Regions from separate parts of the Streptomyces sp. NPDC048278 genome, predicted to be linked through region 1. Evidence: riboswitches for the same ligand, from Rfam matches in the RefSeq annotation. Region 1 holds a riboswitch; the other holds the start of a gene.
The links. Region 1 has a riboswitch for thiamine pyrophosphate ahead of thiO (glycine oxidase ThiO). Riboswitches for the same ligand answer to the same signal wherever they lie in the genome.

Region 2: it holds a riboswitch for thiamine pyrophosphate, as region 1 does, so the genes downstream of both, AB0D74_RS11330 (thiamine ABC transporter substrate-binding protein) here and thiO (glycine oxidase ThiO) in region 1, are expected to answer to the same signal.

The regions. Positions count from the first base shown of each region.
Region 1 is NZ_JBEZLP010000003.1:413,449-420,876, forward strand. Features, by position in the region: gene AB0D74_RS08045 (Rv2175c family DNA-binding protein) at 1-281, opposite strand, end outside; gene AB0D74_RS08050 (FAD-dependent oxidoreductase) at 390-1,622, opposite strand; TPP riboswitch at 1,787-1,898, shown strand; gene thiO (glycine oxidase ThiO) at 1,896-3,065, shown strand; gene thiS (sulfur carrier protein ThiS) at 3,062-3,274, shown strand; gene AB0D74_RS08065 (thiazole synthase) at 3,280-4,074, shown strand; gene pknB (Stk1 family PASTA domain-containing Ser/Thr kinase) at 4,291-6,213, shown strand; gene AB0D74_RS08075 (deoxyribonuclease IV) at 6,248-7,126, shown strand; gene AB0D74_RS08080 (sulfite oxidase-like oxidoreductase) at 7,147-7,428, opposite strand, start outside.
Region 2 is NZ_JBEZLP010000005.1:127,022-134,449, reverse strand. Features, by position in the region: gene AB0D74_RS11345 (YdcF family protein) at 84-773, shown strand; gene AB0D74_RS11340 (nuclease-related domain-containing protein) at 796-1,194, opposite strand; gene rlmN (23S rRNA (adenine(2503)-C(2))-methyltransferase RlmN) at 2,498-3,604, shown strand; TPP riboswitch at 3,629-3,736, shown strand; gene AB0D74_RS11330 (thiamine ABC transporter substrate-binding protein) at 3,809-4,879, shown strand; gene AB0D74_RS11325 (iron ABC transporter permease) at 4,921-6,519, shown strand; gene AB0D74_RS11320 (ABC transporter ATP-binding protein) at 6,519-7,428, shown strand, end outside.

The DNA of each region.
Region 1 (7,428 bases):
TCGTCGGGAGTGAAGAGCCACTCCAGCATCTCTTCGTCGCTGAAGCCGTCGTCCCGCAGGAGCGTCAGGGTCCCGGACAGGCCCTTGACGACCTTGTCGCCGTCGATGAAGGCGGCGGGGACGTGCAGTGCCCTGTTCTCACCGCGGCGGACGGCGATGAGCTGGCCCTCCTTGACCAGCTGGCGCACGCGCGTCACCTCGACGTCCATCATCTCTGCGATGTCGGGGACGGTGAGCCAGGCGGGGACGAGAGCATCGATCTTCGTGTCAATCTCGGTCACGGGGTCAAGGGTAGGCGCATTGCCGGGTGGGCCGCGATGGGTCGTTGTTCGGGTGCGGCGCGGTGGGGGCTGGTCGCGCGGTTCCCCGCGCCCCGTGCGGGGCGCCGTTCAGCCGTACGTCGCATCCTTCAAGGGGCGTCCAGGGTCCGCCAGTGCCTCGGCGTCCATCTGGCGCCCCGCCTCGATCAGGCGGCGGCCCTGGGCCAGGTCCCGGGGGCGGCCTACCGCCAGGAGGGCGACCAGGCGGTTCTCGCGGAGCCAGCAGACGCTCCAGGACGGGCCGGCCGGGTCGCCGCGCCAGATCAGGTGGTCGGCGGCGGCGTGATGGCCGGCGTACTGGACGAAGCGGCCGAACTGTTCGGACCAGAAGTACGGCACCGGGTCGTAGACGGCGTCGGTCTCGCCGAGGATGTTGGCGGCGACCGTGCGCGGGCCCTGGAGGGCGTTGTCCCAGTGGTGGATCAGCAGGCGCTCGCCGTAGCGGCCGGACGGGAAGGACGCGCAGTCGCCGACGGCGTAGACGTCGGGGACGTCGGTGCGCAGGCGGTCGTCGGCCAGCACCTCGCGGTGGGTGCCCAGCTCGATGCCGGAGCCGGCCAGCCAGGCCGTGGCGGGGCGGGCGCCGATGCCGACCACGACGGCGCCCGCGGGCAGCCGTGAGCCGTCGTCGAGCACCACCGCGCCGGGTTCGACGCCCGCCACGCGCGCGTGCGTGCGCAGGTCGGTGCCGCTGTCCGCGTACCAGGCGGCCATCGGCGCGGCGACCTCGGCGGGAAGCGCTCCCGCGAGCGGACGGTCGGCGGCCTCGACCACGGTGACCGCGCAGCCGGCCTCGCGGGCCGCGGTGGCGAACTCGGCGCCGATCCAGCCGGCGCCGACGACCACGATGTCGTGCTGCCGGGCCAGCACGGGCCGCAGCCGCTCGGCGTCGTCCAGGGTGCGCAGCAGATGCACGCCGGGCACGCCCTCGGTGCCGGGCAGGGTGATCGGCTCGGCGCCGGTGGCGAGGACCAGGACGTCGTACGGCACCGGTCCGGTCCCGGTGTCCAGCTCGCGGTCGGCGGTGCGCACGCCCAGGGCCTCGCGACCGAGCGCCAGCTCGATGCCGAGCGCCTCGAAGTCGACCTCGAAGGCGGACCCCTCCGACTTGCCGAGCAGTACGGCCTTGGAGAGCGGCGGCCGGTCGTACGGCTGGTGCGGCTCGGCGCCGATCAGCGTGACGGTCCCGGTGAACCCCTGCTCGCGCAGGGCGACGGCGGTCTGCACCCCGGCCATGCCCGCGCCCACGACGACCACGCGCCGCGTCTGTGACGTGCTCCGTCGCTGCGTCTGCTCGCTCACGTGATCACCATAGACAAGAACGATAGACAACTGACAAAGAGTCAGTCAGGGGCGCGACGAGTGACCTGTTCCACAGCACTCTCCGCTGCGCTGTCCGCCGCACTGGCCACAGCGCCGCCCGAGGCCGTCTTACAAGGGCGGAGCCCCGCGGGCTAGGGTGGCGGGGAAGCACACGCGGGAGCCCGGACGCACCGGGCTGAGAGGGAGGCTGGCGGCCTCCGACCGTACGAACCTGATCCGGGTCATGCCGGCGAAGGGAGGGGCTGGACGCCCATGTCCTCACGTACGTCCGACGTCCTCGTCATCGGGGGCGGCATCATCGGCCTGGTCACGGCCTGGCGGGCGGCCCAGCGCGGGCTCGCCGTCGCCGTGGTCGACCCCGCGCCCGGCGGCGGTGCCGCGCAGGTCGCGGCCGGGATGCTGGCCGCGGTCACCGAGCTGCACTACGGCGAGCAGACCCTGCTGGGGCTCAACCTGGCCTCCGCGCGCCGCTATCCCGCCTTCGCCGCCGAGCTGACCGAGCTCACCGGCCACGACCTCGGCTACCGGCGGTGCGGCACCCTCGCGGTCGCGCTGGACGCCGACGACCGCGCCCATCTGCGCGAGCTGCACGCCCTCCAGCAGCAGTCGGGCCTGGAGTCCGAGTGGCTGTCCGGGCGGGAGTGCCGGCGCCTGGAGCCGATGCTCGCGCCCGGTGTGCGCGGCGGGCTGCGGGTCGACGGCGACCACCAGATCGACCCGCGCCGGCTCTCGGCCGCGCTGGTGGCCGCGTGCGAGCGGGCCGGGGTGGTGTTCCACCACGACTGGGCCGAGCGCCTGGAGGTGGCGCGGGAGCGGGCCACCGGTGTCCGCACCCGCGCGGGTGACACGTGGGGCGCCGGGCAGGTGGTCCTCGCCGGCGGAAGCCTGAGCGGGCGGCTCGCGGGCGTGCCCGACGACGTGCTGCCGCCGGTGCGGCCGGTCAAGGGGCAGGTGCTGCGGCTGACCGTGCCCGCCCCGTACGCGCCGTTCCTCAGCCGGACCGTCCGGGCCGTGGTGCGCGGCGGGAACATCTACCTGGTGCCCCGGGAGAACGGCGAACTGGTGGTCGGCGCGACCAGCGAGGAGCTGGGCTGGGACACGGCGGTCACCGCGGGCGGCGTGTACGAGCTGCTGCGCGACGCGCACGAGCTGGTGCCCGGGATCACCGAGCTGCCCCTGACCGAGACCCGGGCCGGGCTGCGCCCCGGCTCCCCCGACAACGCGCCGCTGCTCGGGCCGACCCGCCTCGACGGACTGCTGCTGGCCACCGGCCACTACCGCAACGGGGTGCTGCTCACGCCGGTCACCGGAGACGTGATGGCCGAGCTGCTGACCGGCGGCGAGCTGCCGGCGGAGGCCCGTCCGTTCACACCGAGGCGCTTCGGCCCGGTTTCCGACGTACTCGTGGAGCAGACCGCATGAACATCTCCGTCACCATCTCCGTCAACGGGGAGCGCCGGGAGATCGCCCCGGGCACCGCTCTCGACTCGCTCGTACGGTCCCTCACGGTCGCGCCCTCCGGGGTGGCCGCGGCCGTCAACGAGACCGTCGTACCGCGCGGGCAGTGGGCGACGACCGGGCTCGCCGACGGCGACCGGGTGGAAGTCCTGACCGCCGTGCAGGGAGGCTGAACGCCATGGCCGACGATCCGTTCGTCCTCGGGGGTACGACGTTCTCCTCCCGGCTGATCATGGGTACCGGGGGTGCGCCCAGCCTGGAGGTGCTGGAGCGGGCGCTCGTCGCGTCCGGGACCGAGCTGACCACGGTCGCGATGCGGCGGGTGGACCCGGGGGTACGAGGGTCCGTGCTGTCGGTGCTCGACCGGCTCGGGATCCGGGTGCTGCCGAACACGGCGGGCTGCTACACGGCCGGTGAGGCCGTACTGACGGCCCGGCTGGCGCGGGAGGCGCTGGGGACCGATCTGGTCAAGCTGGAGGTCATCGCCGACGAGCGGACGCTGCTGCCGGACCCGGTCGAGACGCTGGACGCGGCGGAGACACTGGTCGACGACGGGTTCACGGTGCTGCCGTACACGAACGACGATCCCGTCCTCGCCAGGAAGCTGGAGGACGTGGGGTGCGCCGCGGTGATGCCGCTCGGGTCGCCGATCGGGTCCGGGCTCGGGATCCGCAACCCGCACAACTTCCAGCTGATCGTCGAGCACGCGCGGGTGCCGGTGATTCTGGACGCGGGGGCCGGTACGGCGTCGGACGTGGTGCTGGCGATGGAGCTGGGGTGTGCCGGGGTGATGCTGGCGTCGGCGGTGACGCGGGCGCAGGATCCCGAGCGGATGGCTCACGCCATGCGGGCCGGGGTGGAGGCGGGGCGGCTGGCCCGGCTGGCGGGGCGGATTCCCCGCCGGTACCTCGCGGAGGCGTCCTCTCCTGCGGAGGGCCTGGCCGTGCTGGACCCCGAGCGCCCTGCCTTCTGAACGCCGGTCCGCTCCCGCCTTCGCTCCCACCCACGCACCGCCCGAAACTGTTCGCTGGAAGGCCGGGCTCTCCCGTGGGGGCCGAGCGCCGTCGGCGGCTGCGGGACGGGGGGAATGTATTTCAGCCAGGTGCAAAGCGTCACAGGTGCGCTGCAGTCACCCGGGGAAAGCGGTCTCACCTGTGGGGGTGTCAGCCGGTGCTCGTACACTCGCTGGGTGGATACGACCCTTCAGGACCCCCTTGTCGGGCAGGTGCTCGACGGCCGGTATCGCGTCGACGCGCGGATCGCCGTCGGCGGGATGGCCACGGTCTACCGGGCCCTGGACATCCGGCTGGACCGCGTGCTCGCGCTGAAGGTGATGCACCCGGCGCTCGCCGCCGACGTCTCCTTCGTCGAGCGGTTCATCCGGGAGGCCAAGTCCGTCGCCCGGCTGGCCCACCCGAACGTGGTCCAGGTCTACGACCAGGGGGCCGACCGGTCGTACGTGTATCTCGCCATGGAGTACGTCGCCGGCTGCACCCTGCGGGACGTGCTGCGCGAGCGCGGCGCGCTGCAGCCGCGGGCCGCGCTGGACATCATGGAGCCGGTGCTGGCCGCGCTGGGCGCCGCGCACCGGGCCGGGTTCGTGCACCGGGACATGAAGCCCGAGAACGTGTTGATAGGGGACGACGGGCGGGTCAAGGTCGCGGACTTCGGGCTGGTGCGGTCCGTGGACTCCGTCACCAGTACGACCGGCGCCGTGCTCGGCACCCTGTCGTACCTGGCGCCCGAGCAGGTCGAGAACGGGACCGCCGATCCGCGGGTCGACGTCTACGCGTGCGGTGTCGTGCTGTACGAGATGCTCACCGGGGAGAAGCCGCACGACGCGGACTCGGCCGCGGTGATCCTCTACAAGCATCTGCACGAGGACGTGCCGGCGCCGTCCGCCGTCGTGCCGGGGCTCGCCCACGAGCTGGACGAGCTGGTCGCCCTCGGGACCGCCCGCAATCCCGCGGTCCGGCCGTACGACGCCGTCGCGCTGCTCGCCCTGCTGCGGGAGGCGCGGAGCAGGCTCGGCGCCGAGCAGCTGGACGCCGTACCGCCGCAGGCGCTGGCTCAGGCGCACGACATCGCCGAGGACCGGACCAGTGTCATACCCCGGTCGCTGACGGTGCCCCGGCCGCTGCCCGTCAACGAGGAGGACGAGGGGGTGCTGCGGACCAGCAGGTTCGAGGCGCCGCCTGTACCCGACCGGCGGCGCGGGGGCCGTCGGTCCCGGCGCGGGCTGCTGACGCTGGTCGTCGCCGCGCTGATCCTCCTCGGCGCGGGCACCGGCGTCTGGTACATCAACTCGGGGCAGTTCACCAAGGTCCCGCCGCTGCTGTCGAAGACCGAGGCCCAGGCCACCGCGCGGCTGAAGGAGGCCGGGCTCGACGTCGGGTCGGTCGAACACGCCTACAGCGACACGGTGAAGCGGGGCACGGTGATCAGCACCGACCCGGAGGCCGGCAAGCGCATCCGCAGCAACGACTCGGTGACGCTCACCGTCTCGGACGGCCCCGAGACGGTGGCCGTGCCGGACGTGCAGGGGCGGACACTGGCCAGGGCCAGGCTGCTGCTCACGGCGGACGGGCTGGAACCGGGCATGGTGACCCGGGAGTTCAGCGAGGACGTGGCCAGGGGGACGGTCATCTCGACCGATCCGGGGGCGGGGAGCAAGCGGCACGCGGGGACCGCGATCGCGCTCGTCGTCAGCAAGGGCGCCCCGGTCGACGTCCCGGACGTCACCGGCGACGACCTGGACGACGCCCGGCAGGAGCTCCAGGAGGCCGGGCTGAAGGTGACGGTGTCCGCCACCGAGGTCAACTCCGAGTACGACCAGGGGCAGGTCGCCCGGCAGACCCCGGCGGGTGACGCGCAGGCCGCCGAGGGCGACACCGTGACGCTGACGCTGTCCAAGGGCCCGGAGCTGGTCGAGGTGCCGAACGTGCTCGGGGCCACCGTGGACGATGCGACCAAGCTGCTGGAGCAGTCCGGCTTCCAGGTCAAGGAGGACCGCGGGCTGCTCGGGCTGTTCGGCAACACCGTGCGGAAGCAGTCGGTGGACGCCGGCGAGCAGGCGCCCAAGGGGTCGACGATCACGATCACCATCCGCTGACCGGGCGCCGGCGGCGCCGTGACACCCTTGACGGGTGAAGAGTCAGCAGTCAGGCCCCGCCCGCAACCCCGTCGGCGGCCACGTCCCGGTGGCCGGCGGTCTGCACTCCGTGGGGCTGTCCTACGCCCGTGAGCTGAAGGCCGAGACCGTGCAGGTCTTCGTCGCCAACCCGCGCGGCTGGGCCACCCCGGCGGGCAGCCCCCGGCAGGACGAGGCGTTCCGCGCGGCCTGCGCCGAGGAGTCGATCCCGGCGTACGTGCACGCCCCGTACCTGATCAACTTCGGTTCGCACACCGAGGCGACCGTGGAGAAGTCGGTGGAGTCGCTGCGGCACTCGCTGCGGCGCGGCCGGGAGATCGGGGCCCTGGGAGTCGTCGTGCACACCGGCAGCGCGACCGGCGGGCGGGCCCGGGACGTGGCGCTGAAGCAGGTGCGGGCACGTCTGCTGCCGCTGCTCGACGAGCTGACCCACGACGACGACCCGTTCCTGCTCCTGGAGTCCACCGCCGGACAGGGCTCCTCGCTCTGCTCGCGGACCTGGGACTTCGGCCCGTACTTCGAGGCACTGGACGCCCATCCGAAGCTCGGTGTCTGCCTGGACACCTGCCACGTCTTCGCCGCCGGGCACGACCTGACCGGGCCGGGCGGGATGCACGGGACGCTGGACCTGCTCGTGTCGACCGTCGGCGAGGGGCGGCTGAAGCTGATCCACGCCAACGACTCGAAGGACGTGGTGGGCGCGCACAAGGACCGGCACGAGAACATCGGCTCCGGGCACATCGGCGAGGACCCGTTCCGTGCGCTGATGACCCACCCGGCGACCGCGGGCGTACCGCTGGTCATCGAGACGCCCGGCGGCAAGGAGGGGCACGCGGCCGACGTCGAGCGCCTCAAGCGGCTCCGGGAGAGCTGAGCCGGGCCCTCGCCCGCGGCTCAGAGTTCCGGGCCGTCCCCCGGTCCCTCCTGGTAGGAGTAGCGCTGTTCCTTCCAGGGGTCGCCGATGTTGTGGTAGCCGCGCTCCTCCCAGAAGCCGCGGCGGTCGGCGGTCATGTACTCGATGCCGCGGACCCACTTGGGGCCCTTCCAGGCGTACAGGTGGGGGACGACCAGGCGGACCGGGAACCCGTGCTCGGCGGTAAGCAGTTCACCGTCCTTGTGGGTGGCGAAGAGGGTGCGCTCGGCGGCGAAGTCCGCGAGGCGCATGTTGGAGCTGAA
Region 2 (7,428 bases), on a different contig from region 1:
ACCTCAGTGGATCTGTGGCTGACTCGACGGCATCAGATGCGCGTACAGGTGTCGGATTCAGCGCAGGACGGGGAAGGCCAGCAGTGATCTCGACGCAGGATCGGGCGGACACGCGACGCCTGTGGGAGTACCACCAGATGGGTCACACGCCCCGTCCTTGCTCCGTCGCGATCGGACTCGGCAGCCACGACCTGGGAGTCGCCGACACTGCCGTCGACCTGTACAAACGCGGGATGATTCCACTCCTCGTGTTCACCGGCGCCACCAGCCCCACGACGCGAGAACGCATGCCCCGGGGTGAGGCGGTCCACTACCGAGAACGTGCGCTTGAGCTCGGAGTCCCCAGCTCAGCCGTTCTTGTGGAGCCGCAGGCCCGGAACACGGGCGAGAACATCCGCTTCTCCCGCGAACTGTTGGAGAAGGCCGGCGTGGACGTGTCCTCGGTCCTGCTGATCAGCAAGCCGTACGAGGAGAGGCGGGCGTACGCCACGGCGCGCAAGCTGTGGCCCGAAGTCGAGATCGTCAGCGCTTCCAGCCCGATGACCTTGAACGAGTACGTCGACTCCATCGGGGACGCCCGTTTGGTGATCGACATGCTTGTTGGCGCGCTCCAGCGACTGTTGGTCTACCCGGAACAGGGCTTCATGATCAGCCAGCAGGTACCGGCCGATGTGATCGATGCTTATCAGCGGCTGTGTAAGCGAGGGTTCACGAGCCGGCTGTTGCGAGACGTGCAGGGTCAGGATCAGGACTTGAGCCAGACGCGGCGGTGACGAGCCACTGCGTACGCCCGTTCTACCTGTTCGGTGGTGAGCTTGCCGGTGAGCGGGCCGAGCGACGGACGGCGTACTGCGTAGCGGCACGTTTCAAGGATGCGACGCCGACAAAGACCAGGGCTGGTTCAACCGGGACGGCGAAGTCGCAGTATCGCCCGAGCACTTCCCGCACGTAGTTGGCCTCGGTGTTGATGGCGAACACGCCTCCCGGTCCGATCAGCAGATGGTCGATGTCACCGCCGTTGATCTTCTCCACGCTGTGGAGGACCCGCCAGCCGAATGAGGACAGGCGTTCCAGCTCACGCCCCACTCGTCGTTCTCCCTCCAGGCCGGCGTACCAGCTGTCCCACTCCGAGGACTGTCGCAGGAGCTTCGTTCGCAGTCGTTGGGTAGCTGAGGGACCACGTCCAGCGAACATGCCCAGGAGACTGGCTCCGGGTCGGTTCCCCGCCAGGTCCTCGCTGAGGGAGAGAGGCGGGAGGGCAACCGGTCTTGTCGCACGGCGGATATGTGCCGCCGGGGGACTGGGCTGCGCCGCAGGCGGCGCGGGGCCTAGTGCCTGAGGAGAGACGGGCGCGGAGCCGATCGTGAGGTCGTTACCAAGGTGGCGTTGTAGCAGGGCTACCGCGTCATCCCGGTATCTCTCGACTTTGATCGTCACGACCCAGGCGGAGCCGAGCAGACGCGGCCCAGGGCGTCCAGGTCGTTCGTACAGTGGCGCGCTCCACCTGGACGCCCTGAACCACGCCCGCTCCACGGTGTGTGGGCCGACGGCAGACGGGCTGGGAGCTTGGGTAAGTAGTGGGTTGAGCTGCTTGTATGACGTTGCGCTTGTGGTCTCCGAACGGAAGCGTCTAGCTGTGGGGGCTTGACATGTGGTCGTCGAGGTTCAGTCCTCATAGCAACAGGAGGAAGATTGTCACCCCGAGGCACACGAGCCCTACGGGCCGCTAGCGGGCTGACATCAGCGGTTGACACCAACAGCCGCGTACGGAGGTGGAACGGGGTGGACCTCAGCGACCAACGTTCAACTGCCCAGCGCCCGAGCACCAGGCCCGTTGGTACGCCTTGATCGACCTGATAAGGATGAGGCCAGATTTCACATCCTGTGGCCAAGGCGAGGCGCCGTCCCCAAACCATGGGCGGCGCCCCGTTGGCTGGCCTGGACACGGATACGGCCCCTTGTGCTGCGGCTCGCCGGATGGGCATCGCGTTGTAGACGGTGCACCGATGTCATGACCTTGTTAGCCCTTGAAGGAGCCCTTGGTCCGCTCTTTCGCGCCCCGCACCCTGCCCCGCGCTTCGAGAGCGGCGCCTTTTGCGGCGAGGGTTTCCTTGTGCACCGCGTGCGCTGCCTTCCGCACAGTCTTTCCGACGACCTGTTCGGCCTTTGCCTTGGCTCTTTCTCCGGCACTCATCTCGATACCTCCACGTCACTGGCCAAGTGCCCCTGAGGCGGGGGTCACAACCACCGCAGGGACCAGCAGCCGCCTCAGCAGCATCCGCCGACCGAACACCGAGCGTCCTCGCACGCTGAGCCGCAGCTCAGAGGGTGGGCGACGTGATCCGTTTGTGAGCGGTTCAAGAGCCTGGCTTCGTCGGCCGGGCCGTCTGTGGGCCGTCCGAGGGGGATCGGCGACGACAGATGACGACCGTCGGTGACAGGAGTCCAGGTCGTGAGCCGCAGGTCACCCAAGTGGATCTGCGACACTGGTACCACCATGCCCAAGCCCGGAGAACTCACTTTCGTCGCGCCGCGCGGAGCCAAGAAGCCGCCGCGGCATCTCGCTGATCTCTCGCCTGCCGAGCGCAAGGATGCGGTGGCCGAGGTCGGGGAGAAGCCGTTTCGTGCCAAGCAGCTGTCGCAGCACTACTTCGCGCGGTATGCGCACGACCCCGAGCAGTGGACCGACATCCCGGCCGGGTCGCGGGACAAGCTGCGGGAGGCGCTGTTCCCCGAGCTGATGACGGTCGTGCGGCATCTGTCGACCGACGAGGGGACGACGCGCAAGACGCTGTGGCGGCTGTTCGACGGCACGCTCGTCGAGTCGGTGCTGATGCGGTACCCGGACCGGGTGACCATGTGCATCAGCTCGCAGGCGGGGTGCGGGATGAACTGCCCGTTCTGCGCGACCGGGCAGGCGGGACTGGACCGGAACCTGTCGACCGCCGAGATCGTCCACCAGATCGTGGACGGGATGCGGGCGCTCCGGGACGGGGACGTGCCCGGCGGGCCCGCGCGGCTCTCCAACATCGTCTTCATGGGGATGGGCGAGCCGCTCGCCAACTACAAGCGGGTGGTCGGGGCGATCCGGGCGCTCACCGATCCGGCCCCGGACGGGCTCGGGCTGTCGCAGCGCGGGATCACCGTCTCGACCGTCGGACTGGTCCCGGCCATCCACCGGTTCGCCGACGAGGGCTTCAAGTGCCGGCTGGCGATCTCGCTGCACGCCCCCGACGACGAACTGCGCGACACCCTCGTCCCCGTGAACACGCGGTGGAAGGTGCGCGAGGTCCTCGACGCCGGGTTCGAGTACGTCGAGAAGAGCGGGCGGCGGCTCAGCATCGAGTACGCGCTCATCCGCGACATCAACGACCAGGCGTGGCGGGGCGACCGGCTCGGGCGGCTGCTCAAGGGCAAGCCCGTGCACGTCAACCTCATCCCGCTGAACCCGACGCCGGGTTCGAAGTGGACCGCGTCGCGGCCGGAGGACGAGAAGGCTTTCGTCGAGGCGATCGAGGCGCACGGTGTACCGGTGACGGTCCGGGACACCCGTGGCCAGGAGATCGACGGCGCCTGTGGTCAGCTCGCGGCCACCGAGAGGTAATCTGAGGGCCGTACTCACATCTTCATATTCCGACAGGGGAGCGCCACAGCGCTGAGAGTGCGGCAATCGGGCCGCAGACCCTCTGAACCTCGCCCAGGTCATTCTGGGTAGGAAGTTCGGTCATCACTCAAGCTGTTGCGCCCTGCCCGCACACCGCGGGCAGGGCCGCGTCTCTTCCTGGTCAACCCCAGGAGGAAAACACCAGTGCACACAAGGACCTTCTTGGCCGCGGCCGTAGGGCTCGGCCTCGTCACGCTGTCCGCGTGCTCGTCGTCGTCGGGTTCCGAGGCCGACTCCAAGACCGTCACCCTGGTCAGCCACGACTCGTGGGCCGTCTCCAAGAACGTGCTCCAGGACTTCGAGAAGCAGTCCGGCTACAAGGTCAGGGTCCTCAAGGACGGCGACGCCGGGCAGGCCGTCAACAAGGCGATCCTGACCAAGGACAACCCGCAGGGCGACGTCTTCTTCGGCGTCGACAACACCCTGCTGTCCCGCGCCCTCGACAACGGGCTCTTCCAGCCGTACGAGGCCAAGGGGCTGGACCAGGTCGGCACGGACTACCAGCTCGACGCGGGCAAGCACCGGGTCACGCCCATCGACTACGGCGACATCTGCGTCAACTACGACAAGGCGTACTTCAGCAAGCACAAGCTGACCCCGCCGACGTCGTACGCCGACCTCGTCAAGCCGCAGTACAAGAACCTCCTCGTCACCGAGAACGCGTCCACCTCCTCGCCGGGGCTGGGATTCCTGCTCGGGAGCGCGGCCCAGTACGGCGACAGCGGGTGGCAGGGTTACTGGAAGCAGCTCAAGGCCAACGGTGTCAAGGTCGTCGACGGCTGGGAGCAGGCCTACAACGAGGAGTTCTCCGGCTCGGCCGGCGGCAGGAAGGCCGGCGGCGACCGGCCGCTCGTCGTGTCGTACGCCTCCTCGCCGCCCGCCGAGGTCATCTACGCCGACCCGAAGCCGAGCACCGCGCCCACCGGTGTCGCGACCGGCACCTGCTTCCGGCAGATCGAGTTCGCCGGGCTGCTGAGCAACGCGGGGAACACCAAGGGCGGCAAGGCGCTCATCGACTTCCTGGTCTCCAAGGAGTTCCAGGAGGACATGCCGCTGAACATGTTCGTGTACCCGGTGGTGAAGGGCGCGAGCGTGCCCGCCGAGTTCACCAAGTACGGTCCCGCCGCCCAGGACCCCGAGACCATGGCGCCCGACAAGATCGCCGCCAACCGTGACCAGTGGGTCAAGACGTGGACGTCACTCGTACTGAAGTAGCGGCCGGGAGCGGGCGCGGAAGTGCGGCGCGGCTCGGGTTGATGCTCGGGCCCGTCGCGTTCTTCGGCGTCTTCTTCGCCTGGCCGGTCGCGGCGATCGTCGCGCGCGGGCTGAAGGTCGACGGGGTGTGGCGGTTCGGGCGGATCGCCGACGTCCTCGGCCAGTCCGACATCCGGCACGTGCTCTGGTTCACCACCTGGCAGGCGCTCGCCTCCACCGCGCTCACCCTGCTGGCCGCGCTGCCCGCCGCCTACGTCTTCGCCCGCCTCGACTTCCCGGGCAGGCAGGTGCTGCGGGCCGTGGTGACGGTTCCCTTCGTACTGCCGACGGTGGTCGTGGGGACCGCGTTCCTCGCACTCGTCGGACGCGGCGGCCTGCTGGACGCGTTGTGGGGCGTACGGCTCGACACCACCGTCTGGGCCATCCTGCTGGCGCACGTCTTCTTCAACTACGCGGTTGTCGTACGGACCGTGGGCGGGCTCTGGGCCCAGCTGGACCCGCGGCAGGAGGAGGCCGCCCGGATGCTCGGCGTCTCCCCGCTGGCCGCCTGGCGCAAGGTCACCCTCCCGGCGCTCGCGCCCGCCGTGGCCGCCGCCGCGCTGATGGTCTTCCTGTTCACCTTCACCTCCTTCGGCGTGGTGCAGATCCTCGGCGGGCCGACGTTCTCCACCCTCGAAGTGGAGATCTACCGGCAGACCTCGGAGATCTTCGACCTCTCCACGGCCGCCGTCCTCACCCTCGTCCAGTTCGCCGCGGTCGGCGCGATCCTCGCCGTGCACGCGTGGACGGTACGGCGGCGGGAGAGCGCGCTCAGGCTGGTGGACCCGGCGGTGACGGCCCGCAGGCCGCGCGGCGCCGGGCAGTGGGCGCTGCTCGGCGGGGTCCTCGCCACCGTCGCGTTCCTCCTCGTCCTGCCGCTGGCCGTGCTGGTACGGCGGTCGTTCGACGGCGGGTTCGGGTACTACCGGGCGCTGGGCGACGCCGACGGCGGGACCTTCCTGGTCGCGCCGATCGAGTCGGTCGTCACCTCGCTGCAGTACGCCGTCGTCGCCACCGCCGTCGCCGTGGTGATCGGCGGGCTCGCCGCCGCCGCGCTGGCCCGGCGGGACGCGGGGCGCCTCGTACGGGGGTTCGACGCGCTGCTGATGCTGCCGCTCGGGGTGTCCGCGGTGACCGTCGGCTTCGGGTTCCTGATCGCGCTCGACAAGCCGCCGCTGGACCTGCGCCAGTCCTGGATCCTCGTCCCGCTCGCGCAGGCGCTGGTCGGCGTGCCCTTCGTCGTGCGGACCATGCTGCCCGTGCTGCGGGCCGTGGACGAGCGGCTGCGGGAGGCGGCGGCCGTGCTCGGGGCCTCGCCCTGGCGGGTGTGGCGGGAGGTCGATCTGCCGTTGGTGCGGCGCGCGCTGCTGATCGCGGCGGGGTTCGCGTTCGCGGTGTCGCTGGGCGAGTTCGGGGCGACGGTGTTCATCGCACGGCCCGACAACCCGACCCTGCCGGTCGCCGTGGCCCGGCTGCTGTCCCGCCCCGGTGACCTCAACTACGGCCAGGCGATGGCCCTTTCCACGATTCTGATGGTGGTGTGCGCGGTGGCCCTGCTGGTCCTTGAGCGGCTGCGGACGGACCGGACGGGGGAGTTCTGATGCCGCTTCTCGAACTGGAGCAGGCCACCGTGCGGTTCGGCGGGCGGGCCGTGCTCGACGGCGTCGGCCTGGAGGTGGCCGAGCACGAGGTGGTGTGCGTGCTCGGGCCGAGCGGGAGCGGCAAGTCGACGCTGCTGCGGACGGTGGCGGGACTGCAACCGCTCGACTCCGGGCGGGTGTTGCTCGACGGCGACGACCAGGCGCGGATGCCGGCGCACCGGCGGGGCGTCGGGCTGATGTTCCAGGACCACCAGCTGTTCCCGCAACGGGATGTCGGCGGGAACGTGGCCTTCGGGCTGCGGATGCGTGGCGCCGGGAAGGCGCAACAGGCCGAGCGGGTCGGTGAGTTGCTGGAGCTGGTGGGGCTTCCGGGCGCGGACCGGCGGGCCGTCGCCGGGCTCTCCGGCGGTGAGCAGCAGCGGGTCGCGCTCGCCCGGGCACTGGCGCCCCGGCCCCGGCTGCTGATGCTCGACGAACCGCTGGGTCAGCTCGACCGCTCGCTGCGGGAGCGGCTCGTGGTCGAACTCCGGGAGCTGTTCGGGCGGTTGGGTACGACCGTGCTCGCCGTGACGCACGACCAGGGCGAGGCGTTCGCGCTGGCCGACCGGGTGGTGGTGATGCGGGACGGGCGGATCGCCCAGTCAGGCACGCCGCTCGACGTCTGGCAGCGGCCCGCGGACGAGTTCGTCGCCCGCTTCCTCGGCTTCGGCAACGTGGTCGCGGCGATTGTCGAGGGCACGGTCGCGGTGACGCCGTGGGGGAAGGTGCCGGTGCCCGAGGGCTCGGCGCAGGGTTCGCGGACGCTGCTGGTCCGGCCGGCGGGCGTACGGCTCGTCGCCGCCGACGCGGGGCTGCCCTGCACGGTGGCCGCCCGCACCTTCCAGGGCACCCATGTCACCGTCCACCTCC